3 regions of the Sphaerisporangium aureirubrum genome follow, and region 3 is predicted to be linked to each of the others. Evidence: riboswitches for the same ligand, from Rfam matches in the RefSeq annotation. Region 3 holds a riboswitch; each other region holds the start of a gene.
What was found. Region 3 has a riboswitch for cobalamin ahead of ACFP1K_RS27970 (ABC transporter substrate-binding protein). Riboswitches for the same ligand answer to the same signal wherever they lie in the genome.

Region 1 (4,066 bases), on a different contig from region 3:
TACGGCCGGCGTCCAGGTGGGAGGACAGGCGGGCGGCGCAGTCGGTGTAGAAGTCCTCGAGGGCTCCCCGGTAGCCGCCGGGGTGGTCGGTGGTCTCGGTGGTGAGCGGGTACATCAGCAGCTCCTCCACCTGGCCGTCCCGCATGTACGGGCGGGCGATGGAGCGCGCGATGCTGCGGCCGTGCCGCGCGGCGTGGTAGGCGATCACGTCCGCCTCGCCGATCAGCCGGGCCGCCTTGACCGTCACCAGTTCCGGGTCGCCGGGGCCGAGGCCGACGCCGTACAGCCGTCCCGTCATGCCGATCACTCCACCTCGTTGGCGATGGCGTTGACCGCCGCCGCCGTCATGGCACTGCCGCCCCTGCGGCCGTGCACCACCAGATACGGGAGGCCGCTGCCGGCCAGGGCCCGCTTGGACTCGGCCGCCCCGATGAAGCCCACCGGGATGCCGAGCACCGCGGCCGGGCGGCCCGCTCCTTCCTCGACGAGTTCGAGCAGGCGGAACAGCGCGGTGGGGGCGTTGCCCACCGCGACGACCGCGCCGTCCAGGCGGTCGCGCCACAGTTCGAGCGCCGCGGCGCTACGGGTGGTGCCGAGACGTGCGGCCAGTTCCGGCACGCCGGGCGCGCCGAGCGTGCACACCACGTCGTTGGCGGCGGGCAGCCTGCTCCTGGTGACCCCGGAGGCGACCATCATGGCGTCGCACAACACCGGGGCGCCGCCGCGCAGCGCGGCTCGGGCCGAGGTGACGACGTCCGGCGACCAGTCCAGGTCGTCCACGAGGTCGGTCATCCCGCAGGCGTGGATCATCCGCACCGCCACCACGGCGACGTCGGAGGGAATACCGGTGAGGTCGGTCTCGGCGCGGATGGTGGCGAACGAGCGCCGGTAGATCTCGGGCCCGTCGCGCAGGTAGTCGTTCACCGCTGCCTTTCCTGAATGACGGACTCCTCGACGCGGTGGCCCGTGTCCTGGGTGACGGCGGGTTCTTCGACGCGGTAGCCCGTGCCGGTGGCCACGTACTGGAGTACCGGCCCGCGGGGCAGCCCGCAGCGCCGTTCGCATCCCGACCAGTGGACGGGCGGGCCGCCCGGCCCGGTGCGGCCGGACACCCAGCGGGTCACGTCGTGCCGTACGTCGGCGAGGGCCTTGGCGCAGCCGGGACGCCCCGTGCAGGCGGACACGCCGGCCCACGGGGAGGCGGGGTCGCAGACCAGGCCGGTGCCCGCGAGGACCCGTGCCACCTCGTCGGCCCGCGCGGCGGTGAGGTCGAGCACGACGACCGTCCGCCACGGCGTCAGGCGCAGCGCGGGGCCGTCCGGGGCCGCCGGTACGGCCGCCAGCGCCTCCGCCTGCGGCACGGTGAGCCGTCCGAGGGGCACGACGACCTCAAGTGCCACCCGCCCGTCGCGCTGGGGCAACGGCCCGGCACCCGCTCGCGGCGCGCCCTCGTGCGGCGTGACGTCCGGGTGCGGCGTGACGGCTGGACGGGGGTGCGCGAGGCGGGCGGCGATCCGGGCCGGGCCGTCGTCGAGGTCGGCTACGCGCCAGGCGGAGCCGTCCTGCGCGTCGCGCTCGGCGAGGAAGCCCTCGGCGGCGGCGATCATCAGGGGGACCGGGCCGGCGGTGGCGAGGCCGGTGTCCACACCCGCGAGCAGGACCGTTCCGGACGCCGCCCCGCGCGCGGGGACGAACGTGACGTCGGCGCCGAGGCCTGTCATGTCGCCCGTGCCGTCGTCCACGGCGAACAGGAAACGGCCCGACAGGTCGGCCAGGGCGGCGCGGGCGCAGAGGGCCCGGTCGAGGGACGCCACGAGAGGGTCGGTGTCCACCAGGCCGGACGGGCCGCGGCCGGCGAGCGGGGAGGCGGCGATGTTGCGGACCCGTTCGTGGGTGGCGGACGGCAGCAGGTCGGCGTCCGCCATGCGCGCGGCGAACTCGGAGGGGGAACGCAGGCCGCGGACCTGCACGTTCGCCCGGGACGTCAGCTCGACGACGCCGGTGCCGAGCGTCCCCGCGCACGCGGCGAGCTCGCGGAGCTGGAGGGGAGTGAGCGCGCCGCCGGGAACGCGGATCCGGGCCAGCGGGCCGTCGGCCGCCGTGTGCACTTGAAGTGCCCCGGGACACGCGTCTGGGGGCGCTTGTCCGGAAAGGGGGGCTCTGCGCACGAAGAGATAGTAATGCCAGTTCTTCCGGCGGTCCCGTCAGCGTAATCTCCTCAGTAGGCGATGGCGGACGGAGGAAGCCGGTGCGAAGCCGGCGCGGTCCCGCCACTGTGACCGGGGAGCGACCCCCACCACGAGGCCACTGCCCGGCGACGGGCGGGAAGGCCGGGGTGAGCGTCGATCCGGGAGCCAGGAGACTCCTGCCGTCGCGACACCCACGACCGGGGCGAGGACCCCGAGGGAGGATGCTCCATGCTGCCGGTGCGGCCCGCGATCCTTTTGCTCTCCACATCAGACACCGACCTGCTCAGCGCCCGGTCCAGCGGGGCGGCGTACCGCCTCGGCAACCCGGCGCGGCTGGCCGTCGGCGACCTGCCCGCCCTGACGGCGGACGCCGACCTCGTCGTCGTCCGCATCCTCGGCGGGCGCCGCGCGTGGGAGGACGGCCTGGACCACCTGCTGGCCGGCCCGCTCCCCGTCGTGGTGCTCGGCGGCGAGCAGGCGCCGGACGCCGAGCTGATGAAACTTTCCACGGTCAGCGCGGGCACCTGCGCCGAGGCGCACGCCTACCTCGCGCACGGCGGCCCGGCCAACCTCACCGAGTTGCACGCCTTCCTGTCCGACACGGTGCTGCTCACCGGCCGCGGTTTCGCGCCCCCCGAGCCCGCGCCGTCCTGGGGACGTCTGGACCGCACCCCCGCGAGGGAAGACGGCCCGGTGATCGGCGTGCTGTACTACCGCGCGCACCACATGGCGGGCAACACCGCTTTCGTCGAGACGCTGTGCCGGGCCGTGGAGGACGCCGGGGGCCGCCCCCTGCCCGTCTTCTGCTCCTCGCTGCGCACCGCCGACCCCGCCCTGCTGGACACGCTGAGGGCCGCGGACGCCCTGGTCGTCACGGTGCTCGCCGCGGGCGGCTCCCGTCCGGCCACCGCGGGCGCGGGCGGCGACGACGAGGCGTGGGACGTCGGCGCGCTCGCCGAGCTGAACGTGCCGATCCTTCAGGGCCTCTGCCTGACGAGCGGCAGGCGCGAGTGGGAGGACAACGACGACGGCCTGTCACCTCTGGACGCCGCGTCCCAGGTGGCCATCCCCGAGTTCGACGGCCGCATCATCACGGTGCCGTTCTCGTTCAAGGAGATCGACGAGGACGGCCTGACCGTCTACGTGGCCGACCCCGAGCGGGCACGGCGGGTGGCGGGCATCGCCGTACGGCACGGGCTGCTCAGGCACGTCCCGCCGGCCGAGAAGCGGCTCGTCGTGATGCTGTCGGCGTACCCCACCAAGCACGCCCGGATGGGCAACGCCGTCGGGCTGGACACCCCGGCGAGCACGGTACGGCTGCTCGCCCGGCTCCAGCGCGAGGGCTACGACCTCGGCGACGGCTTCCCCGGGGTCGCCGGGCAGGACGGCGACGCGCTGATCCACGCGCTGATCGCGGCGGGCGGCCAGGACCAGGAATGGCTGACCGAGGAGCAGCTGGCCGCCAACCCGGTGCGCTTCCCGGCCGCCGCCTACCAGGAGTGGTACGCCACGCTGCCCGCCGGCCTGCGGGAGAAGATGGAACGGCACTGGGGCCCGCCGCCGGGCGAGTTGTTCGTGCACGAGGGCGACATCGTGCTGGCCGCGCTGCGGGCGGGCAACGTCGTGCTGATGGTGCAGCCGCCGCGCGGCTTCGGCGAGAACCCCATCGCCATCTACCACGACCCCGACCTGCCGCCGAGCCACCACTACCTGGCGGCCTACCGCTGGCTGTCGGCGGAGTTCGGCGCGCACGCGATGGTGCACGTGGGCAAGCACGGCAACCTCGAATGGCTGCCCGGCAAGTCGGCGGGCCTGTCGGCGTCCTGCGGGCCGGACGCGGCGCTCGGCGAGCTGCCGCTGGTGTACCCGTTCCTGGT
Region 2 (4,066 bases), on a different contig from region 3:
CTCGGTCACGATGTCCTTTCCATTCCTGGGGGAGGCGGGGGCGGGCGTCACTGGCAGGCCTCGCAGGACTCGGGGTTCTCCAGGGAGCAGGCGACGGCCTCGTCCAGGGGCGCCGCCGGGCCCGGCACGGTCACCGTGGCCTGCTGGATCCTGGTCGCGGGGCGCGAGCGCAGGTAGTACGTCGTCTTCAGGCCCGACTTCCAGGCGTGCAGGTACATCGAGCTGAGCTTGCCGATGGTCGGGGAGCCCATGAACAGGTTGAGCGACTGGCTCTGGTCGACGTACGGCCCCCGGGCGGCGGCCATGTCGATCAGCGCGCGCTGCGGCAGCTCCCACGCCGTGCGGAACAGCTCGCGCACCTCCGCCGGGAGGGCCTCGATGCCCTGGACCGAGCCCTCGGCCCGCTTGACGGCGTCCCGCGTCTCCTGGTCCCACAGGCCGCGGGCCTTCAGCTCGGCGACCAGCACGGTGTTGATCTGCAGGAACTCGCCGCTGAGGGTCTCGCGCTTGAAGAGGTTGGACACCTGGGGCTCGACGCACTCGTAGCACCCCGCGATCGAGGCGATGGTGGCGGTCGGCGCGATCGCGATCAGCAGCGAGTTGCGCAGCCCGTGCGCGGCGATCCGCCGCCGCAGCGCCGCCCACCGCGCGGTCTGGGCGCCGGTCACCCCCCACAGGTCGGGCTGCAGCATGCCCTGGGCGGCGCGGGTGCGGTCGTAGGCCGGGTGGGCGCCGTACCGCTCGGCCATCTCGGCGGAGGTCTCCAGCGCCGTGAGGTAGATCTCCTCGGCGATCCGGGTGGACAGCTCCCTGGCCTTCGCCGAGTCGAACGGCAGGCGCAGCGCGAAGAAGACGTCCTGGAGGCCCATCACGCCGAGGCCGACCGGGCGCCAGCGCGGGTTGCTCGCCGCGGCCTGCTCGGTCGGGTAGTAGTTGATGTCGATCACCCGGTCCAGGAACGTCACCGCGGTCCGGACGGTGGCCCGCAGCCGCGTCCAGTCCATCCCGTCACCGGTCAGGTGCGCGGCCAGGTTGACCGAGCCGAGGTTGCACACGGCGGTCTCGTCGTCGCCGGACACCTCGATGATCTCGGTGCACAGGTTGGACAGGTGGACCACCGCGCCGGGCCCGGCGGTCTGGTTGCACAGCCGGTTGGAGGTGTCCTTGAACGTCATCCACCCGTTGCCGGTCTGGGCCAGCGTGCGCATCATCCTGCCGTACAGGTCGCGGGCCCGGACCTGGCGGACGAAGCGGCCCCGCTCCTCGGCGGCCCGGTAGGCGGCGTCGAACTCCTCCCCCCACAGGTCGGGCAGCTCGGGCACCTCGTCGGGGTCGAACAGCGACCACATCTGGTCGGCCTCCACCCGGCGCATGAACTCGTCGGGGATCCAGTTGGCCAGGTTCAGGTTGTGGGTGCGCCGCGCGTCCTCGCCGGTGTTGTCGCGCAGCTCCAGGAACTCCTCGACGTCGGGGTGCCACGGCTCCAGGTACACGCAGGCCGCGCCCTTGCGCCGCCCGCCCTGGTTCACCGCGGCCACCGACGCGTCCAGGGTGCGCAGGAACGGCACGATGCCGTTGGAGCGGCCGTTGGTGCCCCGGATCAGCGCGCCCCTGGACCGCACCCGCGACCACGCGATGCCGATGCCGCCGGCGAACTTCGACAGGCGCGCCACCTGGGCGTACCGCTCGTAGATGGAGCCGAGGTCGTCCCTCGGGGAGTCGACCAGATAACAGGACGACATCTGGGTGTGCCGGGTGCCGGAGTTGAACAGCGTCGGCGAGCTCGGCAGGTAGGCCAGCGACGACATCAGCCGGTAGAACCCGGCGGCCTCCGCCGCGGTGGCGGACAGGCCGCAGGCCACCCGCAGCAGCCAGTACTGCGGGGTCTCCACCACCTGCCTGCCGGCCGGGTGGCGCAGCAGGTAGCGGTCGTAGACGGTGCGCAGGCCGAAGTACTCGAACCGCAGGTCCCCCTCGGGGTCGACGGCGTCGTCCAGCTCGCGGGCGTTGGCCGCGACGAACCGGGCCGTCTCATCGCCGATCAGCCCCAGCTCGTGGCCGAGCCGGATCGACCGGCTGAACGACGCGACGCCCTGGCCGCGCACCTCATCGGCGACGCACGCCGACAGCAGCCGGGCGGCCAGGCGGGAGTACTGCGGCTCCTCGCCGATCAGCTCGGCGGCGGTCTGGACGGCCAGCCGCTCCACCTCGGCGGCGGTCACCCCGTCGTACAGCCCGGCGATCGTCCTGGTCGCCACCCGCAGCGGGTCGACGTCCCCCAGGCCGGCCGCCCGGCGCTCCACCGCCCGGACGAGCCTGCCGAGGTCGACCGGCTCGGCGGAGCCGTCGCGCCCGCGCACCCTCACGGGCATGTTCTCGGTTACCGTCACAGCTCTCTCCTCGCGACCCTTGTGACCGGTGGGCCCGGTGCGCGCGGGGAGGGGCATGCCGACGGCCACGCCGGGGCGTGTGCCGGGGCCGCCGGCCGTCCCACGCGGCCTCGGACCGGCCGCGCGCCTATCGGCGGCGCGCGGCGCGCTGGCAGGTCTTCGGACTCATGGGCAGCACGGCGGGACGCCGCGTTCGCCTACTGGCCGTCGCTTCCCGGGCCGCTCCGGCTCGGGGCCGGGGGGATCCAGTGCTTCATGACGGCGTTCGTTCCCAATCACCGCTGCGGGGCAGTCCCGGAATTGGCGAGCGCGCGCGAGTGCGCGCGGACATGGCCGCACCGGGTTCCCTCTTGCCTCGGCCACCCTGGATGAGCGGCCGAACCAGCTGCGAGGAACACCATATATGGGGGTGCCCCCTACGTCACACCGCCACATCTCGTATCGGCGTGTCTCAGGGGGACACCCCGGCATCCTGCGGGGCCTCCGGCGCGGGGGCGCCGTCCCGCCGGGCGGCGGGGGACGCCCACACCAGGCCGAGCGCGACGAGGGCGGCGCCGAACACCAGGCCCCGGGTCAGGATCATCAGCGCGAAGGCCGCCCCCGGGGGCAGCGCGCCGTCCACGCCGAGCGCCGCGACGGCCGCGAACCCGGCCAGCCCCGGATACGATCCCGAGCTCGGTCTCGGTCAGCTCCAGCTCACGGGACAGCGGCGCCAGGACCGGGGTGAGGAGTTGGTAGGCGGTGAAGACCACGAGGACGGTGACCAGCAGCGGGGCCATGGTTCTGCGCACAGGCCGATCCCTTCCCGAGGATCTCGGGGCCCCCGGCGAGCGGGGGCCGGGACACCCGCCCGATCCCCTCGGGGCCCTCGGCGAAGCGGTGGGCCGGCCGGATCCCGGGTGCCCCCTCATTGTTCAGGGGAAGGCCGGGAAGATCGATCGGGTGTTCCAGGGCGGCCCTACCATTCACGGCATGTCCTCACTCCTGCTGCGCAACGCCCGTGCTGGTCTCGGCGGGCCCATCCTCGATGTCCTGGTCGTCGACGGCGTGATCGCGGAGCCCGGCGCCGAGCCGCCGCCCGGCACGGAGACGGTGGACGTCCTGGGCGGAACCGTGCTGCCGGGACTGTGGGACGCGCACGTGCACGCCGTCCAGTGGGCGCAGACCCGCCGCCGGGTGGACCTCGGCGGCGCCCGCTCGGCGCGCGAGGCGGTGACGCTGATGACCTCCGCCGCCCCGGGCTCCGGGATCGCCGTGGGGTTCGGCTTCCGCGACGGCCTGTGGCCGGACACGCCGCACAAGTCCCTGCTGGAGGCCGCGGCCCCCGGCGTCGCCATCGCCTTGATGAGCCAGGACCTGCACACGGTCTGGCTCAGCCCCGCCGCCCTGACCCTGATCGGCCGGGGCGACCACCCCACGGGCGTGCTGCGCGAGCAGGAGTGCTACGCCGCCGTGACCGCCCTGCCGAAGCCTCCGCAACGGGAACTGGACCGCTGGGTGACCGAGGCCGCCACCGCGGCCGCCGCCCGGGGCGTGGTCGGCTTCCAGGACTTCGAGATGGCGGACAACGTCACCGACTGGACCCGCCGCGCCCGTGCCCACCGGCTCGACGTCCGCGTCATCTGCTCCATCCCCAGGAACCGCCTGGAGGAGGCCATCGGCCGCGGCCTGCGCAC
Region 3 (4,066 bases):
TGTGCGAACAGCGCTCCCTCGCGCACCGGGTGCCGCAAGAGTCTCGAAGAAGACAAAGCCCGCTCTTACGGCGAAAGCCACATGATGCATGGCCTATCACGATCTCTGACCTCGATCAACCCCTCTGTGTCAGAACCCGCATAAGCGCAATCGCCGAGAACCGGCCGTTTCCCGGGTGAACGGCGTGAACCACGGGACCGAATGGACCGTATGAACCCGATGAACGGCGAGCGTCGCGCTACCGTGTCCGCACGTATCCGCGAGGGCGCCGGCGCTACGGCCCATCACGTGCCCATTACGGCGGTGATGGTCTACTGTCGGCACGACATAAGCGGATATTAAGGACATTTCGGGGAACGGAGCGTCGTGGAGCCGGTTTCTGTGGGTCTGGTCGGAGCGGGACCGTGGGCGCAGGCGGTGCACGCCCCCACGCTGGCCCGGGGGCCGCACACCCGGCTGGCCGGGGTGTGGGCGCGCCGGCCGAGAGCGGCCGCCCGGCTCGGCGCCCCCGTGTACGAGCGCATCGAGGAGCTGTTCGACGCCTGCGAGGCCGTCGCCTTCTGCGTGCCGCCCGCGGTGCAGGCCGAGCTGGCCGTGCAGGCCGCCAAGGCGGGCAAGGCGCTGCTGCTGGAGAAGCCGCTCGCCGCCGACCTGGACTCCGCCCGCCGCCTGGCCGCCGCCATCGCCACGGCCGGCGTGCCGAGCCAGATGGTCCTCACCTTCCGCTACTCGGCCGCCACCCGCGCCTTCCTCGACAAGGCCCGCGTCATCGAGCCGTTCGGCGGCCACGCCGTCAACGTCTCCGGCGCCCTGCACACCATCGAGTCACCGTGGCGCCGCGAGCGCGGGGCCATCCTCGACGTGGGCCCCCACATGATCGACATGCTGGACGCCGCCCTCGGCCGGGTGGTCGCCGTCCGCGCCCACGGCCACCCCCTCGGCTGGGTGGGGCTCCTGCTCGACCACGAGACCGGCGCCGTGAGCGAGGCGTCCCTCTCCATGGCCGCCCAGGTGGACCGCGGCTCCTCCCACGTGGCCGTCTTCGGCCGCCACGGCACCGAGACCCTGGACGGCGGCAACCTCGGCTACGACGTCTTCCCCGAGATGGTCGCCGACTTCGCCGCCACCGTCCGCACGCACCGGCTCGACCACCCGCTGAACGCCTGGCACGGCCTCCACCTGCAGGAGCTCATCACCAGCGCCGAGGCCCAGCTCACCTGACCTGGGCCTCCTCCGCCGGGGTTGGTACGGTTTCGGGGAACGCGTGGGGCACAGCGAAGTCCGGTGCGACTCCGGCGCTGTCCCGCAACTGTGAGGCCTCCGGGCCGAGCCAGGTCGCCTGTGCGCCACGCCGACGCAGTCAACCCTCGTGGAAAAGGGTGATCCGTCGCCCGCGCCGGGTCCTCGAGTTCCGCGGTGAGCAGAGGAGCCCCACGTGAGGCCATTTCGCACGGCCGTGGCGGGCGTGTCCCTTGGCGCGCTGGCCCTGGCCGGATGCGGCCAGGGCGACGGCGCCGCCGCCCCCGCCTCCCCCGGCACCGCCTCGCCGTCCGCGTCCGCCCCGGCCGCGGGCTTCCCGGTGACCGTGCAGGCGGGCAACGGCGCGGTCACCGTGCCCGCCAGGCCGGCGCGCATCGTCTCGCTGTCCCCGAGCGCGACGGAAGGGCTGTTCGCCATCGGCGCCGGACCCCAGGTGGTCGCGGTGGACGACCAGTCGACCTATCCAGCGGACGCCCCCAAGACGGACCTGTCGGGCTTCAAGCCGAACGCCGAGGCGATCGTCGCCGAGAAGCCCGACCTGGTGGTGCTGGCCAACGACACCGGCGGCATCGTCGCGGCCCTCACCAAGGTCGGCGTCCCGGTGCTGCTCGAACCGGCGGCGGCGAAGCTCGCGGACAGCTACGACCAGATCACCGACCTCGGCGCCGCCACGGGGAACGCCGCCAAGGCGGGCGAGGTGGTCACCGGCATGCGGCAGCGCATCGAACGGCTGACCGCCGCGCCCCGGGACGCGAAGCTCAGCTTCTACCACGAGCTGGACAGCACGCCGTACTCGGTGACCTCGGACACCTTCATCGGGCAGATCTACGGCCTGTTCGGGCTGACCAACATCGCCGACGAGGCCCCCGACCCGGCGGGCGGCTACCCCAAGCTGTCCGGCGAGTTCGTGGTGAAGGCCGACCCCGACCTGATCTTCCTGGCGGACACCAAGTGCTGCGCCCAGTCCAAGGAGACCCTGGCGAAGCGCCCCGGCTGGTCCGGCCTGTCCGCCATCGCCAAGGACCAGGTGGTCCTCCTGGACGACGACATCGCCTCCCGCTGGGGCCCGCGCGTCGCCGACCTGGTCGAGACGGTCGGCGCGGCCGTCGAGAAGGCCGCCACCTGAACCCGGCCCACGGAGCCGCACCCGTGACCGGACCGGCTCCCCCCGCACCCGCCAAGGCCGCCGCGCCGCGGCCCGTGTGGGTGCGGCCGGTCGCGTACGCCGTCACGGCGGCCGGGCTGGCGGCGTGCGTGGTGGCCGGGCTGGTCGCCGGGGCCGCGGGGATCCCGGTGCGGGGCGTGCTGCTGGCGCTGGTGGACCGGCTGCCGTTCGTGTCCGCGGACTCGGGCCTGTCGCCGGTCGAGTACGGGCTGCTGTTCCAGCTCCGGCTGCCCCGCGTGGTGCTGGCCGCCGTCGTCGGCGGGCTGCTCGCCATGGCGGGGGCGGGGTACCAGGGGGTGTTCCGCAACCCGCTGGCCGATCCGTACCTGCTGGGGGCGGCGGCGGGGGCCGGGTTCACCGCCACGCTGGTGATCGTGATCGTCCAGGTGGAGTCCCTGGTGCCCCTGGCGGCGTTCGGCGGCGCGGTCGGCGGGGTGCTGCTGGCGTACGGCCTCGGGCGCACGGCCGGGCGGGACGGCGGCGGGACGGCGACGCTGCTGCTCGCGGGCATCGCGGTGGCGTCGTTCCTGTCCGCGCTGCAGGCCTTCGTGCAGCAGGTCGAGGTCGACCGGCTGCAGCGGATCTACTCCTGGATCCTCGGCGGCATCGGCGCCGACTGGTCGCAGGTCTGGCTGATCGCGCCGTACGCCGTGGTGTCGGCCGTCGTGCTGCTCGCGCACGGCCGCGTCCTCGACGTGCTGTCCGTCGGCGACGACGAGGCGTCCGGGCTCGGGGTGAACGCCGGCCGGGCCCGGCTGGTGATCCTGTGCGCCGCGTCCCTGGCGACCGCGTCGGCGGTCGCGGTCGGCGGCCTGATCGGGTTCGTCGGGGTGGTCGTCCCGCACGCCGTGCGGCGCCTCGCGGGCGGCTCGTACCGCGTGGTGCTGCCGCTGTCCCTGCTGGCGGGGGCGGCGTTCCTGGTCCTCGCCGACCTGGTGGCCCGCACCGCGCTCGCCCCCGCCGAGCTGCCCATCGGCGTGGTCACCGCGTTCATCGGCGCGCCCTTCTTCGTCGCCGTCCTGCGCGCCACCCGGCAGGCCGAGACGTGACCGGCGGCGTCGTCGTGCGGGACCTGTCGGCCGACCTCGGCGGGCGGCCGGTGCTGTCGGAGGTCGCGCTGACCGTCGCGCCCGGCGAGTGGCTCGCCGTCATCGGGCCGAACGGCGCCGGCAAGACCACCCTGCTGCGCGCGATGAGCGGCCTGCTGGCGGCGCGCGGCGAGGTGCTGGTGGACGGCACCCCGGTGCGCGGCCTGCCGCCGCGCCGCCGCGCCAGGCTGATGGCGTACGCGCCGCAGACCCCGGTGCTCCCGCCGGGCCTGACGGTGTACGAGTACGCCCTGCTCGGCCGCACCCCCTACATCGCCTACCTCGGCAGGGAGGGCCCCCGGGACCGGGAGGTCACCTGGTCGGTCCTGGAACGGCTCGACCTGGCCGGCCTCGCGGCCCGGCCGCTCGGGCAGCTGTCCGGGGGCGAGCGGCAGCGGGTGGTGCTGGCCCGCGCGCTGGTGCAGCAGGCCCCGGTGCTGCTGCTGGACGAGCCCACCACCGCGCTCGACCTCGGCCACCAGCAGCACGTGCTGGAGCTGGTGGACCGGCTCAGGCTCGCCGACGGGCTCACGGTGGTGACCACGATCCACGA

Region 1: linked by a shared signal. The riboswitch ahead of cobN (cobaltochelatase subunit CobN) and the one ahead of ACFP1K_RS27970 (ABC transporter substrate-binding protein) in region 3 are both predicted to bind cobalamin.
Region 2: linked by a shared signal. The riboswitch ahead of ACFP1K_RS23150 (ribonucleoside-diphosphate reductase subunit alpha) and the one ahead of ACFP1K_RS27970 (ABC transporter substrate-binding protein) in region 3 are both predicted to bind cobalamin.

Annotation. Positions count from the first base shown of each region.
Region 1 covers NZ_JBHSRF010000013.1:110,502-114,567, forward strand. The annotation lists gene ACFP1K_RS12595 (precorrin-2 C(20)-methyltransferase) at 1-298, opposite strand, end outside; gene ACFP1K_RS12600 (precorrin-8X methylmutase) at 304-924, opposite strand; gene cobG (precorrin-3B synthase) at 921-2,168, opposite strand; cobalamin riboswitch at 2,180-2,387, shown strand; gene cobN (cobaltochelatase subunit CobN) at 2,418-4,066, shown strand, end outside.
Region 2 covers NZ_JBHSRF010000037.1:5,278-9,343, reverse strand. The annotation lists gene ACFP1K_RS23155 (ribonucleotide-diphosphate reductase subunit beta) at 1-9, opposite strand, end outside; gene ACFP1K_RS23150 (ribonucleoside-diphosphate reductase subunit alpha) at 48-2,390, opposite strand; cobalamin riboswitch at 2,538-2,776, opposite strand; gene ACFP1K_RS23145 (hypothetical protein) at 2,842-3,012, opposite strand; gene ACFP1K_RS23140 (amidohydrolase) at 3,363-4,066, shown strand, end outside.
Region 3 covers NZ_JBHSRF010000053.1:55,640-59,705, reverse strand. The annotation lists gene ACFP1K_RS27975 (Gfo/Idh/MocA family protein) at 382-1,221, shown strand; adenosylcobalamin (AdoCbl) riboswitch at 1,250-1,388, shown strand; gene ACFP1K_RS27970 (ABC transporter substrate-binding protein) at 1,436-2,386, shown strand; gene ACFP1K_RS27965 (FecCD family ABC transporter permease) at 2,410-3,474, shown strand; gene ACFP1K_RS27960 (ABC transporter ATP-binding protein) at 3,471-4,066, shown strand, end outside.